2 regions of the Streptomyces sp. NPDC053493 genome follow, and region 2 is predicted to be linked to the other one. Evidence: riboswitches for the same ligand, from Rfam matches in the RefSeq annotation. Region 2 holds a riboswitch; the other holds the start of a gene.
The links. Region 2 has a riboswitch for S-adenosylmethionine ahead of thrC (threonine synthase). Riboswitches for the same ligand answer to the same signal wherever they lie in the genome.

Region 1 (9,998 bases), on a different contig from region 2:
GCCGCCGAAGGCGAAGGCCTGGTCGTCCGGCAGCGTGGCGGGAGCCCGGCCCTCGCGGACGGCGCGGGCGAGTTCGGGCGCCGCCTGGGCGGGAGTGCGGCCGGTCCCGCGGTAGGCGGCCCAGTCGGCGAGGCCCTCCGAGAGCCACAGGGGCGTCGAGGACGTGGTCTGGGTGCGGGTGGCGACATGGGTGGTCTCGTGGGTGAGCACGAACTGCCGGCCGAAGGAGCCCAGCGTCCCGTACGCCTCCGGGTTGACGATCACCCGGTCCGCGGGCGCCTTGGGACCGCCGCCGGCCTCTCCGGTGGTGACCGCCGCGATGCCCCGGTAGGAGGCCGCGGGCGCGCCGAGCAGCATTCCCATCGCGTCGAGCGACGCCGGGACCAGGACCACGATCCGGCCGGCCCACGGCGAGGGCCAGGCGTCGCCGACGGCCGGCACGGCCCGGTCCGCCGCGTCGGCGATCTCTCGGAGCCGCCGCGGGCCCTGGCCGACGCCGAGGACGAGGCTCCGCCGGCCCGTCACGGCCGTGACCTCGCCCTGCTGCCACAGCTGCTGCGGGGCGCCGTCGGCGGCGCGGTCACCGGTCACGTACCAGCGCCCGCCCCGCTCGGCGAGGTCCAGGATCCGCCGGCTGGTGGCGGGCCCGGAGTCGTAGCCCTTGATCCGGTAGCCGAACTCGGCCCGGGCGGTGGCGCGGCCCGGACCGGCCGCCTCGACGCCGGTGACCCGGTAGGTCCAGCCGCCCAGCGGGATCTTCGCGAGCCGGCCGAACTCGGTGCGGGCGGCGGGCGCGAGGGACGGGTCGAGGGCCGCGAGGAAGCCGGCCTCGTCCCGGTCGAGCAGCGCCTCGGCGTGCCCGTCGAGCAGCCGCTGGACCTCGGCGCGGGCCGGGCCCTGCGCCTTCGGCGCGGTGCAGCCGGCGAGGACCAGGAGCGCGGCGAGGAGCCATGCTCCCGCGCCGCGCGCCACCCGTCCGCCCTGTCCCGTCACGCCCCGATCGTACGGGCGGCGACGAGGCCGCGGCCCCGGAGACCGGCCTGAGCGCCCCGGCGGCCGGCGGCGGAGCGGGAGCTCAGACCCGGGTCACGGTCACGTGGGACATCATGTTCACCGGGTCGTAGCGGACCCGCGCGCCCGGGTAGGGCGCGTGGATGACCTGCCCGTTGCCGGCGTAGATCGCCACATGGCTGGCGTCGCTGCGATAGGTCACGAGGTCGCCGGGCTGCGCCTGCGAGAGCGGGATCCGCCGGCCCGCGTGGCGCTGCGCCTGCGAGGTGCGCGGCAGGCCGATGCCCGCCTGGCGGTACGACCAGACCATGAGGCCCGAGCAGTCGAAGGCGGACGGCCCGGTCGCGCCCCACACGTACGGCTTGCCGATCGCGCTGCGCGCGGCGATCACCGCGGCGGCGGCGCGCGAGGGCCCGAGGTCGCCGAGCGGCGGCAGTTCCTCGCCGAGGGCCTCGCGGCCGGAGCGGGAGGCCCGTTCGAAGCCGGCCCGCTCGTCGGCGGAGAGCGAGGCGAGCACGCGGCGCGCCTCGGCCAGCTTGCGTTCGACGGTGCGCTTGTGGCGGGCCACCTCGGTGCGGCTGCGCTCGAGTTCGGCGAGGGCCCGGCCGGCCTCGGCCCGTTCCTGCGCCACCTTCCGCAGGGCGCGGCGCAGTTCGCCGAGCGCGGCGCTCTGGCGCGCGGTGACCCGGTCGAGGACGGCGGCGCGGTCGAGGTAGCTGTCCGGGTCGGAGGAGAGCAGCAGCGCGAGGGCCGGGTCCATGCCGCCGGAGCGGTACTGGGCACCGGCGACCGAACCGAGCGCGCCGCGCATGCGGTTGATCCGGTCCTGGCCGCGGGCGAGGCTGTCCTGCGCCTGGGAGACGGTCCTGCGCAGCCGGTCGGCCTTCTCGTCGGCCCGGTTGTAGCCCTCGGTGGCCCGCTCGGCCTCCTCGAAGAGCCGGTCGACGGTGGCCCGGGTGGCCTGGGCGGCCTCGGGCGTGGCGCCGCCCGGGTCGGCGTGGGCGGGCACCGCACCGAGGGCCGTGGCCGCGGTGGCCGCGGCTGCGGTGAGGACGGTGACCCTGGCGGGTCGTCGGTGGGACGCCACGAATCGCGCTCCGTTCGGTGGTTCGACGGACTGGCGCGGCAGACAGTAGCCGCTGCCGGGGTCGCGTCCAACGAAGGCGCCGGGCACACAAAGTGACGCCCCGCCGTAGACCACAGGTCATCGGCGGGGCGTCAGGTCAGTTCGGGTTCCGGCGAACCACCCGTTCGGAGGGCAGGTCGTCGCGCGTCAGATGCGGACGCCGAACTGGAAGGTGCCCATGTAGTCCATCGACTCGTAGCGCACCACCGCGCCCGGCTTCGGGGCGTGCAGGATGGTGTTGTTGCCCGCGTACAGACCCACGTGCGACAGGCCGTTGAAGAAGACGAGGTCGCCCGGCCGGAGCTGGCTGCGGCCGATCTTCACGCCGTCGTTCTGCTGGGTGTAGGTGGTGCGGCTGATGCCGACACCGGCCTGGCGGTACGACCACTGGGTCAGACCGGAGCAGTCGTACGAGTTGGGGCCCTCGGCGCCGGAGACGTACGGCTTGCCGAGCTGGGTGGCGGCCGCGCTGAGGGCGGCGGCACCGCGCTGCGAGGCGGGCACCTCGTTGCCGAGGTCGACGCGGTCGCCGGCGGCGCGGCTGGCGCGCTGCTCGTCCTGCTGCATCTTGGCGCGCTCGGCGGCGGTCAGCGTGTTGAGGAGCTTCTGCGCCTCGGCGAGCTTGCCCTGGAACTTCTTCTTCTTCTCGGAGAGCGTCTTGCGGACGTCCTCGAGGTCGGCGAGCTTGGTCGTCGCCTCGGCCCGCTGCTGGGCGAGGGTGCGCTGCTTGGCCTGGATGGACTGCAGCACGTCGGCCTGCTTGGCGCCGATCTGGTCGATCGCGGACGCCTTGTCGAGGTAGGTGTCCGGGTCGGAGGAGAGGAAGAGCTGGAGCGCGGGGTCGATGCCACCGGAGCGGTACTGCGCGCTGGCGACCGAACCGATGTCCTCCCGGAGGGAGTTGAGCTCCGCCTGGCCGCGGGCGACCTTGTCCTGGAGGGTGCTGATCTCCTTCTGCAGCGTCTCCCGGCGCTCCTCGGCCTGGTTGTACTGCTCCGTGGCCTCCTCGGCCTCGTGGTGCAGCTTGTCGACCTTCGACTTGACGTCGTCGATCTTGGGCTTGGGCGCCGCCTGGGCACCGGTCTGGGCGGTCAGCGCGACGGCGGCCGCGGCGGTCACGGTGAGCACGGTCACACGGGTGCGGCTCGGCTGCTTGGGACGACGGTGGGACGCCACGGGGGCGAGCTCCTTCTTCCTCGAGCCGCCCAACCAGGCTGCGGCAGGCGGGACCCACGCTGTCATCCCCGTTGGATGATCAACCGCGCGAAGGTTCGAGCCCCGACCCTAGTGACCATCTTGTGATCAGTTCAAATCCCGATAGGCAAAATCTCGCTCGCGCGACAAAGTATTCACACACATCACACGGGCAGTAGTGGCCACTTGACCCTGCGCGGATCAGAAAACGGACATGACGCCTCAGAAGTGAGAAGCAGTCACGAGAGACGCGAAAGGCGCTTCAGCAACAAGGCGGACGCGACCGGCCGCGCACCGGACTTGGCGACGCCGTCGGCCACCTCGCGGTCGGTGGACACCACGACCACCGGACGGCCCGGCGGCTCGGCCCGCACCAGCTGGCGGATCAACTCGTCCGCCGTGACACCGGGCTTGGAGAACAGCACCCGCACGCCGCGCGGCGGCGCGAGCAGCACCGGCGCCGCCAGCTCGGCCCCGTCGAAGACACAGGTGATCTCGGCGCCCGAGCGGGCCGCGAGCGCGGACAGGCCGCCGAGCAGTCGCAGCCGCTGCTTCTCCAGCGGCATCGTCGGATAGCCGGTCTTGGTGACGTTGTAGCCGTCCACCACCAGATGCGCCTGGGGCAGTTCGAGCAGCTGGTCGAGGAGCGCCGGGTCGGTCTCGGACAGGGCGCGCGCCGCGATGTCCTTCGGCGACATCCGGCCCGGCTCCACCGCGTCCACGGTGTCCGCCGGGTGCATCGACACCGGAGGCAGCGCGAGTTCGCGGCGCAGGCCCTGCGCCGCGTCGAGCACCGTGTCCAGGAGCAGCCGCAGCCGCATGTCCTCCACCGAGCGGCCCTCGCGGGCGGCCCGCCGGCTGGCCTCCAGGGCCGCCTCCACCTCGCCGAGCCGGGCCTTGAGCCGCCGGCTCTCGCTCTCCGCGGCCGACACCTGGGCGGCGGCCTCGGCCCGCGCCGCGTCGATCTCGGCCTGGACGCGGCGCAGCGCCGCCTCGCCGCGCTTGACGTCGCTCTGGGCGCTGCGCAGCTTGCGGTGAAGCGATTCCGCTTCCTTGCGGGCGGCCTCCAGATCGTGCCGGAGCTGCTCGGTCTCGGCCCTGGCCCGGTCCCTGGCGGCCGCGACCTCGGCGCGCAGCCGCTCCAGCTCGCGCCGGCCGGCCTCGTCGGCCCGCTCGGCGTCGGCACGCTCGGCCTCCTCGCCGGCGGCGGCGACCAGCTTGCCCCAGCCGGCCGGGCGCAGCACATAGGCCGCCGCGGCGACGTCGACCGGGTCGGCGGCGGCGGGCGGCGCGCCGGACTCGACGGATCCGGCGAGCTCGGGCTGGGACTCCTTGAAGCGCTCGCCGATGCGCTGCCGGAACAGCGGATCGCTCTCCAGGGCGGCGGCCATCGCGTTCCCGGCGAACTTCGCCCGCCGGGAGGCGGTGAAACGGGCGTACTGGCGCAGCGGGGCGGGCAGCTCGGCGACGGTCAGACCGCCGAAGGCGTCCGCGACCAGCGCGACCACCTTGCGCCGTACGGCCTCGGGCAGGGGCCGGTCGAGCGTCTCGGCGGCGTCGCCCGCCGGGACCGCCGGCTGATCACCGTGCGGCTGCTCCACGATCCGTCACCCCACTTCCCTGTCTCGCCCGTGCCGGGCCGCTTCTCAGGAAGCGGTGCCCGGCCTGTCCACCAGTTCGATCTGGTCCACCGCGTTGCACCAGCGGCAGCGGACCGACTCGATGGTCTCACTGACCACCTCGCGCTCCTCGACCTTGGGCTCTCCGGCGAGGTCCAGATGGACGTACTCGACGACCTTGGACGAGCGGGTCACGTCGAAGCGGGTCAGATTGCCGCAGAGGGTGCAGCGCCAGCGGGTTTCGGCGGTCGGCAGGGGAACCGATGTCATCGTGCCGTCCTCTTTCCGTGCGAGGCTTACGGGCCCGCGGTGCGCCGTCGAACTGCGGGAGTACTGCCCGTAACCCTACGGCCTCCCGGGCACGCCGTGTCACGGCGAGGCACTCTGTCCAGGTGGGCCCTGGTACGCCATGATCTGTCCATGATCGACTGGCGGGGCGCGGCCCTGGGCGCCTGGCGGGGCGCCCGCAACGGGCCGACCGTGACCTACGCACTCATCGCCGCCTGCGTGCTGCTGTTCGCCGTGAGCCCGGTGTCGGGCCTGAACCCGGCACACGGCACGGGCGACGGCCTGCTCGCGGCGCAGAGCGCGTACTTCCAGCGCTGGGGCGTGATCCCGGCCGACCTCACCCAGGGCGAGCCGCGGGCCCTGCTCACCCCGCTGACCGCCCTCTTCGTGCACGGCAGCTGGCTGCACCTGCTGGGGAACATGCTGTTCCTTTACGTGTTCGGGGCGATGGCCGAGGAGCGGATGGGCGCCGTCACGTTCGGCCTGTTCTATCTGTCCTGCGGGGCGCTGGCGCTGCTCGGCTACGCGGTGGCGCACGCGGACAGCGCGCAGACGCTGGTCGGGGCGTCGGGAGCGATCTCCGGAGTGCTCGGCGCCTTCCTCTTCCTCTTCCCGCGCGCCCGGGTGACCAGCCTGTTCCCGTTCCTCTTCTTCCTGCCGCTGCGCTTCCCGGCGTGGATCGTGCTGGTCTTCTGGTTCGTGCTCCAGTGGCTGGCGGCGCGCTCGGCGGGTTCGGGGCCGGGCGTGGCGTATCTGGCCCACGTGGTGGGCTTCGCGCTGGGCTTCGTCTTCGCGTGGGCCCGCTACAGAGGTGCCGATAGAGTGAAACCACCAGCCGCGGCCACCGAGGGAGAAAGCCAGCCGTGATCACCGCGATCGTGCTCATCAAGACCAGCGTGGACCGGATCCCCGAGATCGCCGAGGCGATCGCCGCGATCGACTCCGTCAGCGAGGTCTTCTCGGTCACCGGCACCTACGACCTCATCGCCATGGTCCGGGTGGGGCGCCACGACGACCTGGCCGACATCATCCCCGGCCAGATCTCCAAGATCCCCGGCGTCGAGGCCACCGACACCCATGTCGCCTTCCGCGCCTACTCCCAGCACGAGCTGGACGCGGCCTTCGCGATCGGCCTGGAGTCCTGAGGCACCCCCTACCCGAAACGACGAAGCCGGCCTCTCCCCCGCGGGAGGCCGGCTTCACCCGTACGAGGGAGTGATCAGCCGCGGTCCGGGACGCAGCGGCCGTCCTCGGTGCGGTACTTCCACTGGGCGCCGTCGCGGACCAGCTCCTTCACCGCGCCGACGAACCGCTCCACGTGCTCGTCGGGCGTGCCCGCGCCGAAGCTGACCCGGATGGCGTTGAGCGACCGCTCGCCGGGAGCGGCCTCCGGGGCGCCGCACTCGCCCGGGTCCTGCGGGTCGCTGCCGAGCAGGGTGCGCACCAGCGGGTGGGCGCAGAACAGGCCGTCGCGGACGCCGATGCCGTACTCGGCGGAGAGCGCGGCGGCGAAGTGCGAGCTGTTCCAGCCGTCGACGACGAAGGAGATGACACCGACGCGCGGGGCGTCGTCGCCGAAGAGCGAGAGCACCCGCACCTCGGGCACCTCGGCCAGGCCCTCGCGGACCTTGGCGATCAGATGCCGCTCGCGGGCGACGAGGGAGTCGAAGCCGGCCTCGGTGAGCGCCTTGCAGGCGGAGGCGATGGAGTAGACGCCGATGACGTTGGGCGAGCCGGCCTCGTGCCGGGCCGCGGTGGTGTGCCACTCCACGTCCACACCACCGTCGGCCCGGCGGGCCACCTTGCGGGAGGCGCCGCCGCCCGCGAGGTAGGGCTCGGCGTCCTGGAGCCAGTCGGCGCGGCCGGCGAGGACGCCGGAGCCGAACGGCGCGTACAGCTTGTGCCCGGAGAAGGCGACCCAGTCCACGTCCAACTCCTTTACGGAGACGGGGTGGTGGGGCGCCAGCTGGGCGGCGTCCAGGACGATCCGCGCGCCGTGCGCGTGCGCGGCGGCGGCCAGTTCCGCGACCGGCCACAGTTCGCCGGTGACGTTGGAGGCGCCGGTCACGCAGACCAGGGCGGGCCCGTACGGGTCGCGGTCGGCGAGCGCGCGCTCCAGGGTCGCGACGGCCTGCTGCGGGGTGCGCGGCGCGTTGAGGTAGGTGACCCGGGCGTCCCGCCACGGCAGCAGCGAGGCGTGGTGCTCGGTCTCGAAGACGAAGACCTGGCAGTCGGCCGGGACCACCTGGGCCAGCAGGTTGAGCGAGTCGGTGGTGGAGCGGGTGAAGACGACCTGGTCGTCCGGGCGGCAGTCGAGGAAGGCGGCGACGGTGGCGCGGCTGTTCTCGAAGAGGTCGGTGGAGAGCTGGGAGAGGTATCCGGCGCCGCGGTGGACGCTGCCGTAGTAGGGGGCGTACGCGGCGACGTCGTCCCACACGCGCTGGAGGGCCGGGGCGCTGGCGGCGTAGTCGAGCGCCGCGTAGCTGACCTCGCCGCCGGTGACGAGCGGGACGGTGACGTCACGGCCGAGGACCGGCAGCGGGGCGTCGCAGCAGGGGTCGGCGGACTCGGCGGTGGTGGCGGAAGCCGAAGCGGTGGCGGAAGCGGCGGTGGTGGCGGCGGCGTTCGGGCGTGCGGACATGACGGTGTCTCCCGGCGTGACTGGGCGCGAAAAGGCGTGAAGGAGCCCGCGGGCGGCAGCACGGAACGGGGCGCCGCGTACGGGTGTGGGATGGAGAAAGGGGCCGGAGGGCCCTAGCGCATTCGCTTGCTCACGAGACAACGCTCCCTAGAGGACCAAGGACCCCAAGGTGTGCGCAGGGGTCCGCGCTTGCCGCAGGCTTCTGCTCGTACGGCCTGGTCTTCACCCGGGGCACCCCGCCACGGACGGAGGGTTGCCGGACAGCCAGCCGGGGCTTTGTCGCTGTCACTCATGACCTGCCACAGAACCTATGCCAGACGATCACGACGACGCAACCCCGTCCCGGTATCCGGGACGGGGTTGCGTCAGGTGTGCCGGCGGCCTCGGGCGGCCGCGCGCGGACGGCTCAGGCGTTGCTGGCCGCGATCCAGCGGTCGAGGGCCCGGCGGGCGGCGCCCGAGTCGATCGCCTCGGCCGCCTTGTCCATGCCGGCCCGCAGCCGCTCGGCCAGGCTGCCCTCGCCCGGCTCCAGGGCGGTCAGCGCCGCCGCCGCGTTGAGCAGCACGGCGTCGCGCACCGGCCCGGTCTCGCCGGCGAGCAGCCGCCGGGCGACGTCGGCGTTGAACGACGGGTCGCCGCCGCGCAGGGCGTCCAGCGGCACGAGCTCGATGCCGACGTCGCGCGGGTCGAAGCGCTCCTCGGCGACCGAACCGTCGCGGACCACCCAGACCCGGGAGGTGGCGGTGGTCGTCAGCTCGTCCAGTCCGTCGTCACCGCGGAAGACCAGGGCCGAGTTGCCGCGCTCGGCGAGCACACCGGCCACGATCGGCGCCATGCGCGGGTCGGCGACGCCGACGGCCTGGGCCCGCACCTTGGCCGGGTTGGTCAGCGGACCGAGCACGTTGAAGGTGGTCCGGATGCCCAGCTGGCCGCGGGCCGCGGCGACGTGCCGCAGCGACGGGTGGAACTTCACCGCGAAGCAGATGGTGATGCCGGCCTCGTCGGCGACCTCGGCCACCCGCCGCGGCGTCAGGTTCAGATTGATGCCGAGCTTCTCCAGGACGTCGGAGGAGCCGGAGGCGGAGGACGCGGCGCGGTTGCCGTGCTTGACGACCTTGGCGCCCGTGCCGGCGACCACGATCGACGCCATGGTGGAGATGTTCACGGTCTTGGCGCCGTCGCCGCCGGTGCCGACGATGTCGACGGCGGGCCCCGGCACCTCGATCACGTTCGCGTGCTCGTACATCGTGCGGACGAGACCGGTGATCTCGGCGACCGTCTCGCCCTTGGCCCGCAGCGCCACCATGAAGCCGGCGATCTGCGCGTCGGTCGCCTCGCCGCGCATGATCAGGTCCATCGCCCAGGCGGTGTCGTCGGCGGCGAGGTCGCGGCCCTCGAGCAGGCCGTTCAACAGGACGGGCCAGGAGCGGCCCGCCGCGGTGTCGCCTCCAGCGGGGTTCACAGCGCTCATGGTCGCTCCTGGTGTGTCCGTACGGCCTGCAAGGGTCGACTCCCACCCTATCGATCTCCGTGAACGGCAAAGAGCCCCGTCCATCGAATGGACGGGGCTCTCGCCGTGGCGAAACTACGAGGTCAGGTGATCAGTGGTGGCCGTGGCCGCTCGTGATCTCCTTGTACTCCTCGGCGGTGGGCTTGGCGATCTGGTTGTCCGCACCGTAGTAGCCCTTGTTGAGCTTGACCCGGAGCTTCTCCATACGGCCGATCTTGCGCTCCACGCCGTTCTCGTCGACGGCCGGCGGAAGCTCCGCGGGCTCGTACTGCTCGTGCGCCGTGAGCTTGTAGCGCTCACCCTGGCTGAGCGGCTGGTGGACCTCGACGAACTCACCGTGCGGCAGGCGCTTGATGATGCCGGACTCGCGGCCGTGCAGCACCTTGTCCTTGTCCCGGCGCTGGAGGCCGAGGCAGATCCGCTTGGTGACGATGAACGCGATGACCGGTCCGACGAAGAAGAAGATGCGGACGAACCAGGTGATCGAGTTCAGCGACAGGTGGAAGTGCGTGGCCCACAGGTCGTTGCCACCACCGACGAGCATGACCATGTACGCGGTGATCCAGGCGACACCGAAGGCGGTGCGCGTCGGAGCGTTGCGCGGGCGCT
Region 2 (9,998 bases):
GAGCTGCCGAAGGACATGCCCGTTCTGGTCGCCTTCCGGGTGGTCTATTCCGACGCCCGCCGTCCGATCGAGGTCACTCTGATGACGAAGGCGGCGCACCGTTATCGGATGCGCTACCACCTGCCGGTGACCTAGGCCGGGCCCGGCGAAGGGTTCGGAAGGCGGAAAGGGAGGCGCGACCGGGGGCGCGTCCGGGAGTACCTGTCGACTCGGCGCGTCGCATGGGAGGCCGACGACGCGAAGGCAGGGCAAGGGGTGGCCACGGCCGCCGAGAACTACGCCGCATACCTCGACGGCGAGCTTGCCGAACACCTCCGCGTCTATCTCTTCTGGATCGAGGAGCGACGCTCTCCCACGACGGCGGACCGTCTGCCGCAGCTCTAGCCGCCGTCGGACGTCATGGCCCGGGCAGGTCTACGACTCCGCGCGCAGCGCGTTGAGCTGGTTCAGGAACCAGCGGCGGGGTGGGAGGGTGGTGGCGGCGGTGGCGAGGCGCTTGGTGCGGTCGGCGCGTTCGGGGGACGGCATGGAGAGGGCCTCGTGGAGGGCCTCCGCGGTCTGGGTGATGTCGTAGGGGTTCACCGTGAGGGCGTCGGCGCGCAGCTCCTCGTAGGCGCCGGCCTCCCGGGACAGGACCAGGGCGCAGCCCTGCTCGGAGACGACCGGGATCTCCTTGGCGACCAGGTTCATGCCGTCGCGGACCGGGTTGACGAGGGCCACGTCGGCCATGCGGTACGCGGCGAGGGAGCGGGTGAAGTCGTCCTGGACGGAGACCAGGACCGGCTGCCAGTCGGGCGTGCCGAACTCCGCGTTGACCGCCTCGGCCAGCTCGGCCACCGCGGCCGTGTACGAGCGGTAGACCTCCAGGTCCTGGCGGGACGGGTAGGCGGAGGCGAGGTGGACGACCCGGCCGCGCCATTCGGGGCGCTCGGTGAGCAGCTCCCGGTAGGCGAGCAGGCCGCGCAGGATGTTCTTGGACAGTTCCGTACGGTCGACGCGGACGATCGTCTTCCGGTCGCCCACCTCGGCGCGCAGCGCGGCGAGCCGTTCGTCGACCTCGGGACGGTAGGCGAGGCCGCGCAACTCGTCGGCGTCGACGCCGAGCGGGTGCACCGCGACCCGGGTGCCGCCCGCGGCCCGCTCGACCAGCGGGTCGGCGCGGAAGGCGTCGGCCCAGGCGTGGGTGTGGAAGCCGACCTCGTCCGCGCCGAGCATGCCCTCGACCAGCTCGTGGTGGACGTCGTCCGGCAGCATGCCGAGATAGGCGGGCGAGGCCCACGGCGTGTGGGTGAAGTGGGAGATCCGCAGGTCCGGCCGCAGCGCCCGCAGCTGCCCCGGGACCAGGGCCAGGTGGTAGTCCTGCACGAGCACCGCCGCGCCCTCGTCGGCCGCCTCGGCGAGGGCCTCGGCGAAGGCGCGGTTGTAGGAGCGGTAGGAGGCCCAGCGGCGGCGGAAGCCGGCGTCGAAAACGGGCTCGCGCGGGATGTCGTAGAGGTGGTGGTGGAGGAACCACAGCACCGAGTTCGCGATGCCGTTGTACGCGTCGGCGTACACGTCCGGGTCGATGTCCAGCATCCGCACGCCCGGCTCGGCGATCCCGCGCCGCACCGCCTCCCGGTCGCCGGCGCCGAGCGCCGCGCACACCCACAGGCTGTCGTCCGCCGAGCCCTCCGACGAGACGGCGCTCAGGCCCGAGACGAGTCCGCCGCCGCCCCGGCGGGTGTCCAGCGAACCGTCCTCCCGGACGGTGTAGGAGACCGGGCCGCGGTTCGATGCCACCAGCACAGAAGCCATATGGCGAACCTAGCCCGTCCCGTAAACGCTCAAACGTGCGGATGGGAGACAGGGCGCGGAGCGCGCCGGGAGTGCGCCGGGCGGGCGGGCTCGTCTCACGGGTCGCGGCGGCCCGCCCGTACCGCCGCCAGCGCCACCGCTCCCGCCGCCGACAGGGCGAGGAGCAGTCCGACCACCAGCCACAGATTGGCATGCCACAGATTCGTATGATCCATGACATGAAAATCTAGGAAGAAAAGGTACGGATCGGGTGTCACGCCACGCGGCGGCGCTCCGCGTACTCCGCGACCTCCGTCATCGGCGGCCGCTCCTCCGTGTCCACCGGGTAGGTGTGCGGCAGGAAGCCGTGCTCGCCGCGCTCGAACTGGGTGAGCCGCGGCCGCACCAGATGCCCGCGCGAGAGCCGCAGCTGCGCCGTACGGTAGATCGCCGCCGCCATCCGGCCGAGCGCCTGGCCGTCCTGGTGGCGGTGCTTGCGCACTCCCACGTCCACCTGTGCGAGCGCGTCCAGGCCCACCGTGTGCAGCGCGTCCACCAGCAGACCCAGCTCCACTCCGTAACCGACCGGGAACGGCAGCCGCTCGAGCAGCGAGCGCCGCGCCGCGTACTCGCCGCCCAGCGGCTGCACGAAACCGGCCAGCTGCGGCCAGTGCAGATTGAGCAGCGGGCGGGCCACCAGCTCCGTCACCCGGCCGCCCTGACCGGGAGCGTCGCCGAGCGGGCGGTCGTACATCGCCTTCACCAGGTCCACGCCGGGATCGGTGAGCAGCGGGCCCACGATCCCCGACACGAAGTCCGCCGAGAAGTCCCTCAGGTCCGCGTCCACGAAGCACACCACGTCCCCGCCGGTCACCATCAGTGACCGCCACAGCACCTCGCCCTTGCCCGGCACCGCGGGTATGCGGGGCAGGATCGCGTCCCGCGCCACCACCCGCGCCCCGGCGGCCGCCGCGACCTCGGCCGTCCGGTCCGTGGAACCGGAGTCCACCACCACCAGCTCGTCGACCAGCGGCACCGCGTCCGTCATCAGCTCGCGGCGGATCACGTCGACGATCGCGCCGACCGTCGCCTCCTCGTTCAGGGCGGGCAGCACGACACTGACCGTCGTACCCCGCTTGGCGGCCAGGATCCGCTCCAGCGGACGGTCGGCCACCGACCAGGACCGCCGGCCCAGCCAGCGCTCCACTTCTTCCAGCAACGTGATCTCCATCTCGCGGATCGGACGACCGTCTCCACCTTCGAAGGCTTCGGTTACAGTCTTGAACAACGCGGAAGCCCGATGCATGTCGGGGTGCCGACCGCGATCCACAATCGAATACCGCTCATCCAGAGGGGCAGAGGGAAACGGCCCGTTGAAGCCCCGGCAACCCTCCAGTCGGTTCTCGTCCTCCAGCGAGGTCCCCGGCTAGGGAAGGTGCCAAATCCGTCTCATGGCGAAATGCGTCATGAGGAAGATGAGGAGAAAGGGCCTCGCCTCCATGGCTGTACAGACTGTCGCACCCGGAACCACCGTCGACCTCGGTCCCGCGTCCGGGCTCTCCTGCCGCGAATGCGGCGAGCACTTCCCGCTCGGCCCGATCTTCGCCTGTGAGCTCTGTTTCGGCCCGCTCGAAGTCGCCTACGACCTGCCCACCGGCGACCCCGAGGCGCTGCGCAAGCGCATCGAGGCCGGGCCCGCCAACATCTGGCGCTACGCCCCGCTGCTGCCCGTCCCCGCCGACGTCGCCGAGAAGCCCAACCTGAACCCCGGCTGGACCAAGCTCGTCCAGGCCGACAACCTCGCCCGCGAGATCGGCGTCGAGCCCGGCAAGCTGTACGTCAAGGACGACTCCGGCAACCCGACCCACTCCTTCAAGGACCGGGTCGTCGCCCAGGCCCTCGAGGCCGCCCGCGCCTTCGGTTTCACCACGCTGTCCTGCTCCTCCACCGGCAACCTGGCCGGCGCCGTCGGCGCCGCCGCCGCCCGGGCCGGCTTCCGCTCCTGCGTGTTCATCCCGCACGACCTGGAGCAGGGCAAGGTCGTCATGGCCGGTGTCTACGGCGGTGACCTCGTCGCCATCGAGGGCAACTACGACGACGTCAACCGCTTCTGCTCGGAGCTCATCGGCGACCCGCTCGGCGAGGGCTGGGGCTTCGTGAACGTCAACCTCCGCCCGTACTACGGCGAGGGCTCGAAGACGCTCGCGTACGAGATCTGCGAGCAGCTCGGCTGGGTCATCCCCGACCAGCTGGTCATCCCGATCGCCTCCGGCTCCCAGCTCACCAAGATCGACAAGGGTCTGCAGGAGCTCATCAAGCTGGGCCTGGTCGAGGACAAGCCGTACAAGATCTTCGGCGCCCAGGCCGAGGGCTGCTCCCCGGTCTCCGCCGCCTTCAAGGCCGGCCACGACGTGGTGCGCCCGCAGAAGCCGAACACCATCGCCAAGTCGCTGGCGATCGGCAACCCGGCCGACGGCCCGTACGTGCTCGACATCGCCCGCCGCACCGGCGGCGCCGTGGAGGACGTCAACGACGACCAGGTCGTCGACGCGATCAAGCTGCTCGCGCAGACCGAGGGCATCTTCGCCGAGACCGCCGGCGGCGTGACCGTCGGCGTCACGCGCAAGCTGGTCGAGAACGGTCTGCTCGACCCGACGCTGACGACGGTGGTCCTCAACACCGGCGACGGCCTCAAGACCCTGGACGCCGTGGCCGACAGCTCGCAGGCGACCGCCACCATCCGCCCCAGCCTCGACGCGTTCCGCGACGCCGGCCTGGCCCACTGAAAGGTACGTAGACAGACATGGCCGTGAACGTCCGCATCCCCACCATCCTCCGCACCTACACGGGCGGCCAGGCCGAGGTCGCCGCCGAGGGCGCGACCCTCGCCGAGGTCATCGCCGACCTGGAGAAGAACCACGCCGGCATCGCCGCCCGCGTCCTGGACGACCAGGGCAAGCTGCGCCGCTTCGTCAACGTGTACGTGAACGACGACGACGTCCGCTTCGAGCAGGGCCTGGAGACGGCGACGCCGGACGGTGCGGGCGTCTCGATCATTCCCGCCGTGGCCGGCGGCTGCTGAGCCGTACCGGCGGCGCGCCGCGCGCACCACGCGTATCGAGTGCGCCGCGCGTACCGGTGGTACGCACCGCATCCTGAATTGCCCCTTCCGCCGGAGAAAGCGGAGGGGGCAATTCTGCATGGTTGAGCGCGGTAGAGTTGGGGAAGTCCCCTCAGCTGCTCATGCCAGGCGCATATGAAAACGCGTCCGCGCACGACAAGATGCAGCCAAAGTGCCCGTGCCTTGTGTACCTTCTGCGCGCTTTGCCGGGCCCGACTTGCCCCGGAATTCCGGGGATTCTCCCTAATTCCCCTTTCCGGCGTGCCCAGAATTCTCGTCCGATTGACCTGTTGCAGAGGGCAGTTGGGCAGATACATTCAGCCGCGGTCGACGCGTTCCGGCGCAGGGTCTGACCCGGGTCCGCGAAGTGCGGTCCCGCGCAAGGGCCAGTAATAGGGGAGTTAGGCATGGCTCAGGGCACCGTCAAGTGGTTCAACGCGGAGAAGGGCTACGGCTTCATCGCGGTCGACGGTGGTGCGGATGTTTTCGTCCACTACAGCGCGATCCAGATGGACGGCTACCGCACCCTCGAAGAGGGTCAGCGGGTCGAGTTCGAGATCTCGCAGGGCCAGAAGGGTCCGCAGGCGGACATGGTCAAGCTCGCCGTCTGAGCGCGGCGCGATCGGCCACCGACGCACTTCCGTCAAGGGGCCCGCATCCTGACCGGGATGCGGGCCCCTCGCGCGTTCCCGCGCGGAGGTCGCGGGGGCGGGGTGGGGAGATGCGTCAGGGGTGCTCGATCTGCGGGAGTCGCTTGCACTCTCCTAGGGCGAGTGCTAATCATTGGCGTTAGCACTCTGAAGGTGAGAGTGCTTACGAGGATCGGGCAGACGAGGTCGCCGGCCGCGTGGGGCAAGGAACCACACGGAGGGCGGGCCGTCCGTCGCGGGCGTCGGCGCGGTCCAGGAGCGTTATCCACCCCATGTCCGGGAGGACCACTTCACATGGCCAAGATCATCGCGTTCGACGAGGAGGCCCGGCGCGGTCTCGAGCGCGGCATGAACCAGCTCGCTGACGCCGTCAAGGTCACCCTCGGCCCGAAGGGTCGCAACGTCGTCCTCGAGAAGAAGTGGGGCGCCCCCACGATCACCAACGATGGTGTCTCCATCGCCAAGGAGATCGAGCTCGAGGACCCGTACGAGAAGATCGGCGCCGAGCTGGTCAAGGAAGTCGCCAAGAAGACGGACGACGTCGCCGGCGACGGTACGACCACCGCCACCGTTCTCGCCCAGGCGCTGGTCCGCGAGGGCCTGCGCAACGTCGCCGCCGGCGCCAACCCGATGGCCCTCAAGCGCGGCATCGAGAAGGCCGTCGAGGCCGTCTCCGGTGCGCTGCTCGACCAGGCCAAGGAGGTCGAGACCAAGGAGCAGATCGCCTCCACCGCCTCCATCTCCGCCGCCGACACCCAGATCGGCGAGCTCATCGCCGAGGCCATGGACAAGGTCGGCAAGGAAGGCGTCATCACGGTCGAGGAGTCCCAGACCTTCGGTCTGGAGCTCGAGCTCACCGAGGGCATGCGCTTCGACAAGGGCTACATCTCGGCGTACTTCGCGACCGACATGGAGCGCATGGAGGCCGCGCTCGAGGACCCGTACATCCTCATCGTCAACTCCAAGGTCTCCTCGGTGAAGGACCTGCTCCCGCTCCTCGAGAAGGTCATGCAGTCCGGCAAGCCGCTGCTGATCATCGCCGAGGACGTCGAGGGCGAGGCCCTGTCGACCCTGGTCGTCAACAAGATCCGCGGCACCTTCAAGTCCGTCGCCGTCAAGGCCCCGGGCTTCGGCGACCGCCGCAAGGCCATGCTGAACGACATCGCCATCCTCACCGGTGGCACGGTCATCTCCGAGGAGGTCGGCCTCAAGCTCGAGAACGCCGGCCTGGACCTCCTCGGCCGCGCCCGCAAGGTCGTCATCACCAAGGACGAGACCACCATCGTCGACGGTGCCGGTGACAGCGAGCAGGTCGCGGGCCGCGTGAACCAGATCCGCGCCGAGATCGAGAACAGCGACTCGGACTACGACCGCGAGAAGCTCCAGGAGCGCCTGGCGAAGCTCGCCGGTGGCGTCGCCGTCATCAAGGCCGGTGCCGCGACCGAGGTCGAGCTCAAGGAGCGCAAGCACCGCATCGAGGACGCCGTGCGCAACGCGAAGGCGGCCGTCGAGGAGGGCATCGTCGCCGGCGGTGGCGTCGCCCTGCTCCAGGCCTCCGCGGTCTTCGAGAAGCTCGAGCTCGACGGCGACGAGGCCACCGGTGCCAACGCCGTCAAGCTGGCCCTGGAGGCCCCGCTGAAGCAGATCGCCGTCAACGGTGGTCTCGAGGGCGGCGTCGTCGTGGAGAAGGTGCGCAACCTCCCCGTCGGCCACGGCCTGAACGCCGCGACCGGCGAGTACGTCGACATGATCGCCGAGGGCATCATCGACCCGGCCAAGGTGACGCGCTCCGCGCTGCAGAACGCGGCCTCCATCGCGGCCCTGTTCCTCACCACCGAGGCCGTCATCGCCGACAAGCCGGAGAAGGCCGCCGCGCCGGCCGGCGGCGGCATGCCGGGCGGTGACATGGACTTCTGATCCCGACGGATCGGTTGTTCATCGCTGAACGCGACCGAGGGCGGCACTCCCAGCCGGGGGTGCCGCCCTCGGGCGTTTCCACCGGCGCCGGCCGGCCCCACCGGCGCCGTGGCTTCGGCCGGACGCCGAAGGGCGGCACTCCCGTCCGGGAGTGCCGCCCTTGGTCGCTGTACGGAGAGGACGCGCGTCAGCGCACGTCGACCCAGTCCTGGCCGCTGAAGGTCTGGAAGTGGGTGCTGTCACCGTAGTAACGGACCTGGTACCAGCCGTCGGCCGTCGCCGTGGTCTTCACCGAGACCGCGCCGGTCCCGGAGGACCGGCCGGTCGCCACCTGCTTCCAGGTGCCGTTCGCGCCCCACGGCTTGAACCACACGCTCACCGGCTGGTAGGCGAGACCGCGCCACGCACCGCTGCCGTAGTGCTGGAGCGAGGCCGTCACCGTGACCGCCGCGCCCTTGGCGACCGGGTCCGGGGAGGCCTTGAGGGACTGGACGCGGGTGTCGGTGCGGACGACGTAGAACGGCTTGCTGACGGACTGACCGAAGTAGTCGTTCGCCACGTGACGGAGCCGGAACCAGCCGCCCTTGTTCCAGACGCCCAGGGTGAAGGCGGTCCGGCCGTCGTTGCCGTTGTAGAAGCTCGTCGAGCCGGCCTGCTTCCAGCCGGTCTGCCCGTCCGGGGACTGCTCCAGGACCACCGTCTGCGAGGAGGACGTGGACGTCCAGCTCTCGTACGGCGAGCGGAGGTCGCCGTACACGGTCAGCCGCGCGTCGGTGCCGAGCTTGTAGCCGATCACCGAGGTGCGGGAGTCGGCGGGCAGCGCCAGCGGACCGCTCGTGTAGAAGGTGACGAACGGGTCCGTCGACTGGACGTGCCAGCCGGACCAGGTGCCATAGGAGTCCCGGCCGGGCGCGGCGACGAGCTGCACGCTGAAGCGGCCCTCGGCGTCGGTGCGCACGGTCTTCGAGAGACCGCCGCCCAGGCGGGCCGACAGCGGGACGTCGGCCAGCGGCGCGCCGTTCGCGGACGGGTCGGTGACCCGGCCGCTGATCGTGACGGTCTCGCCGTGCTCCGCGCGGGCCTTGTCGGCGGTGGCGGTGACCGTGGACCACTTCTCGGACCCGCTGGTGTACGCGTAGTACGTCGCGGTGCCGTGCACCTCGGTGCTGTTCTCGGTGAACGTGGCCTCGGCGGACGTGTACCGGGTCGCCACCGGTACCGGCTCGCCGGTGAAGGCGCCGGTCTCGCCGGTCACGGCGGAGCCGAACGGCGTGTCCTCGCCGGTGCGCTCGTACGACACGGTACGGCCGGACAGCGGCACCTCGTCGCCCGAACCGGGCTGGACGCCGACCAGCGCGCCCTTCGGGTGCAGGTTCCGGTCGGTCCAGCTCGGGTCGCCGATGGCGAACTCGTTCAGGCGCGGCTTCAGCGTGAAGTCGAGCGTGCCCGCGTCGGTGCGGGTGACCGTGTTGCCGAGCGAGTCGGTGGCGGTCACGTCGATCGCGTACTTGCCGAGCGACGGGATGGTGCCGCCGTCCTCGGTGAGCTTGAGCGTCGCCTCCTCGGGCAGGGCGAAGGTGCCCCGGCTCGAGGCGTTCTCCGTCAGCGCCGGGATCTCGGCGAGGACGGTGTCGCCCTGCCGGACCTTGGCGGAGACGGAGGTGACGGTCGCCTGCGGCGCGTCCGTCCAGGCGGTCACCCGGAAGGTGCCGCGCTGGGCGTCGATGGTGAGCGCACGGCCGATGCCCAGGGGGCTCGGGGCGGGAGCGTCCTCGGCGAAGGCCGGGCCGACCGCCGCGCCCAGGGTGAGCGCCGTGACGAGGGAGACGGCGGAGAGCCGTCGGAGGTCAGAGCGCATCGACATAGATCGTCCTCGACTCGCTGTAGAAGTAACCGGACTTCTCCTGCCACCCCAGGGCCCAGGTTCCGTCACCGTAGTTCGTGGTGCTGAAGCTGAAGTTGCCGGTGGAGTTGGTCGGGATGTCCTTCTTGGCCCAGTACCAGCTCGGGTCGCCCTTGGGCTTGTAGTAGAGCGTCAGGCGCGCGCCCGGCATGGCCTTCCAGACACCGTTGACCTTCTGCTGCACCAGGCCCTTGACGGTCATGCTGCCGCCGGTGCGCGGACGCGAGGGGCTGATGGTGACGTTGACGATCCGGGTGGGAATGCGGGAGAGGCGGACGGGCGTGCTCGTCTTGGTGACGTAACGGTCCGTCTCCGGGTGGTAGATCCGGTAGAGGGCGTTGTCGTAGCCCCAGACCCGGAAGTCGTAGTAGCAGTCCATGCTGACCGGCATCGACTTCATCTGGCCCCAGCTGCGTCCGCCGTCCAGGGACACCTGGAGGGCGACCCAGTCGGGCTTGTCGACGCAGGAGCGGTTGCCCGCCAGCTGACCGCGCACCATCAGCTGCCCGAACTGGTCGAGCGACTGCGCGGTGGTGCCGAAGGTGAACTGCTGCGGCACGCTCAGCGGCGCGACGTCGGTCGGGCGCTCGTTGCCGTTGCCGTAGTAGACCGAGGGACGCAGACCGGAGTAGGC

Region 1: it holds a riboswitch for S-adenosylmethionine, as region 2 does, so the genes downstream of both, ACIGO8_RS31615 (aminotransferase class V-fold PLP-dependent enzyme) here and thrC (threonine synthase) in region 2, are expected to answer to the same signal.

The regions. Positions count from the first base shown of each region.
Region 1 covers NZ_JBITXS010000017.1:27,001-36,998, reverse strand. Annotated here, with positions in the region: gene ACIGO8_RS31650 (hypothetical protein) at 1-993, opposite strand, end outside; gene ACIGO8_RS31645 (NlpC/P60 family protein) at 1,076-2,098, opposite strand; gene ACIGO8_RS31640 (NlpC/P60 family protein) at 2,285-3,313, opposite strand; gene ACIGO8_RS31635 (NYN domain-containing protein) at 3,571-4,932, opposite strand; gene ACIGO8_RS31630 (hypothetical protein) at 4,978-5,220, opposite strand; gene ACIGO8_RS31625 (rhomboid family intramembrane serine protease) at 5,371-6,105, shown strand; gene ACIGO8_RS31620 (Lrp/AsnC family transcriptional regulator) at 6,102-6,383, shown strand; gene ACIGO8_RS31615 (aminotransferase class V-fold PLP-dependent enzyme) at 6,458-7,879, opposite strand; SAM riboswitch class IV at 8,060-8,176, opposite strand; gene trpD (anthranilate phosphoribosyltransferase) at 8,286-9,350, opposite strand; gene ACIGO8_RS31605 (cytochrome bc complex cytochrome b subunit) at 9,481-9,998, opposite strand, start outside.
Region 2 covers NZ_JBITXS010000005.1:355,208-365,205, reverse strand. Annotated here, with positions in the region: gene ACIGO8_RS17930 (GntR family transcriptional regulator) at 1-135, shown strand, start outside; gene ACIGO8_RS17925 (hypothetical protein) at 256-384, shown strand; gene ACIGO8_RS17920 (trehalose-6-phosphate synthase) at 415-1,794, opposite strand; gene ACIGO8_RS17915 (glucosyl-3-phosphoglycerate synthase) at 2,048-2,992, opposite strand; SAM riboswitch class I at 3,114-3,255, shown strand; gene thrC (threonine synthase) at 3,249-4,559, shown strand; gene ACIGO8_RS17905 (MoaD/ThiS family protein) at 4,577-4,855, shown strand; gene ACIGO8_RS17900 (cold-shock protein) at 5,302-5,505, shown strand; gene groL (chaperonin GroEL) at 5,839-7,461, shown strand; gene ACIGO8_RS17890 (carboxypeptidase-like regulatory domain-containing protein) at 7,649-9,319, opposite strand; gene ACIGO8_RS17885 (hypothetical protein) at 9,309-9,998, opposite strand, start outside.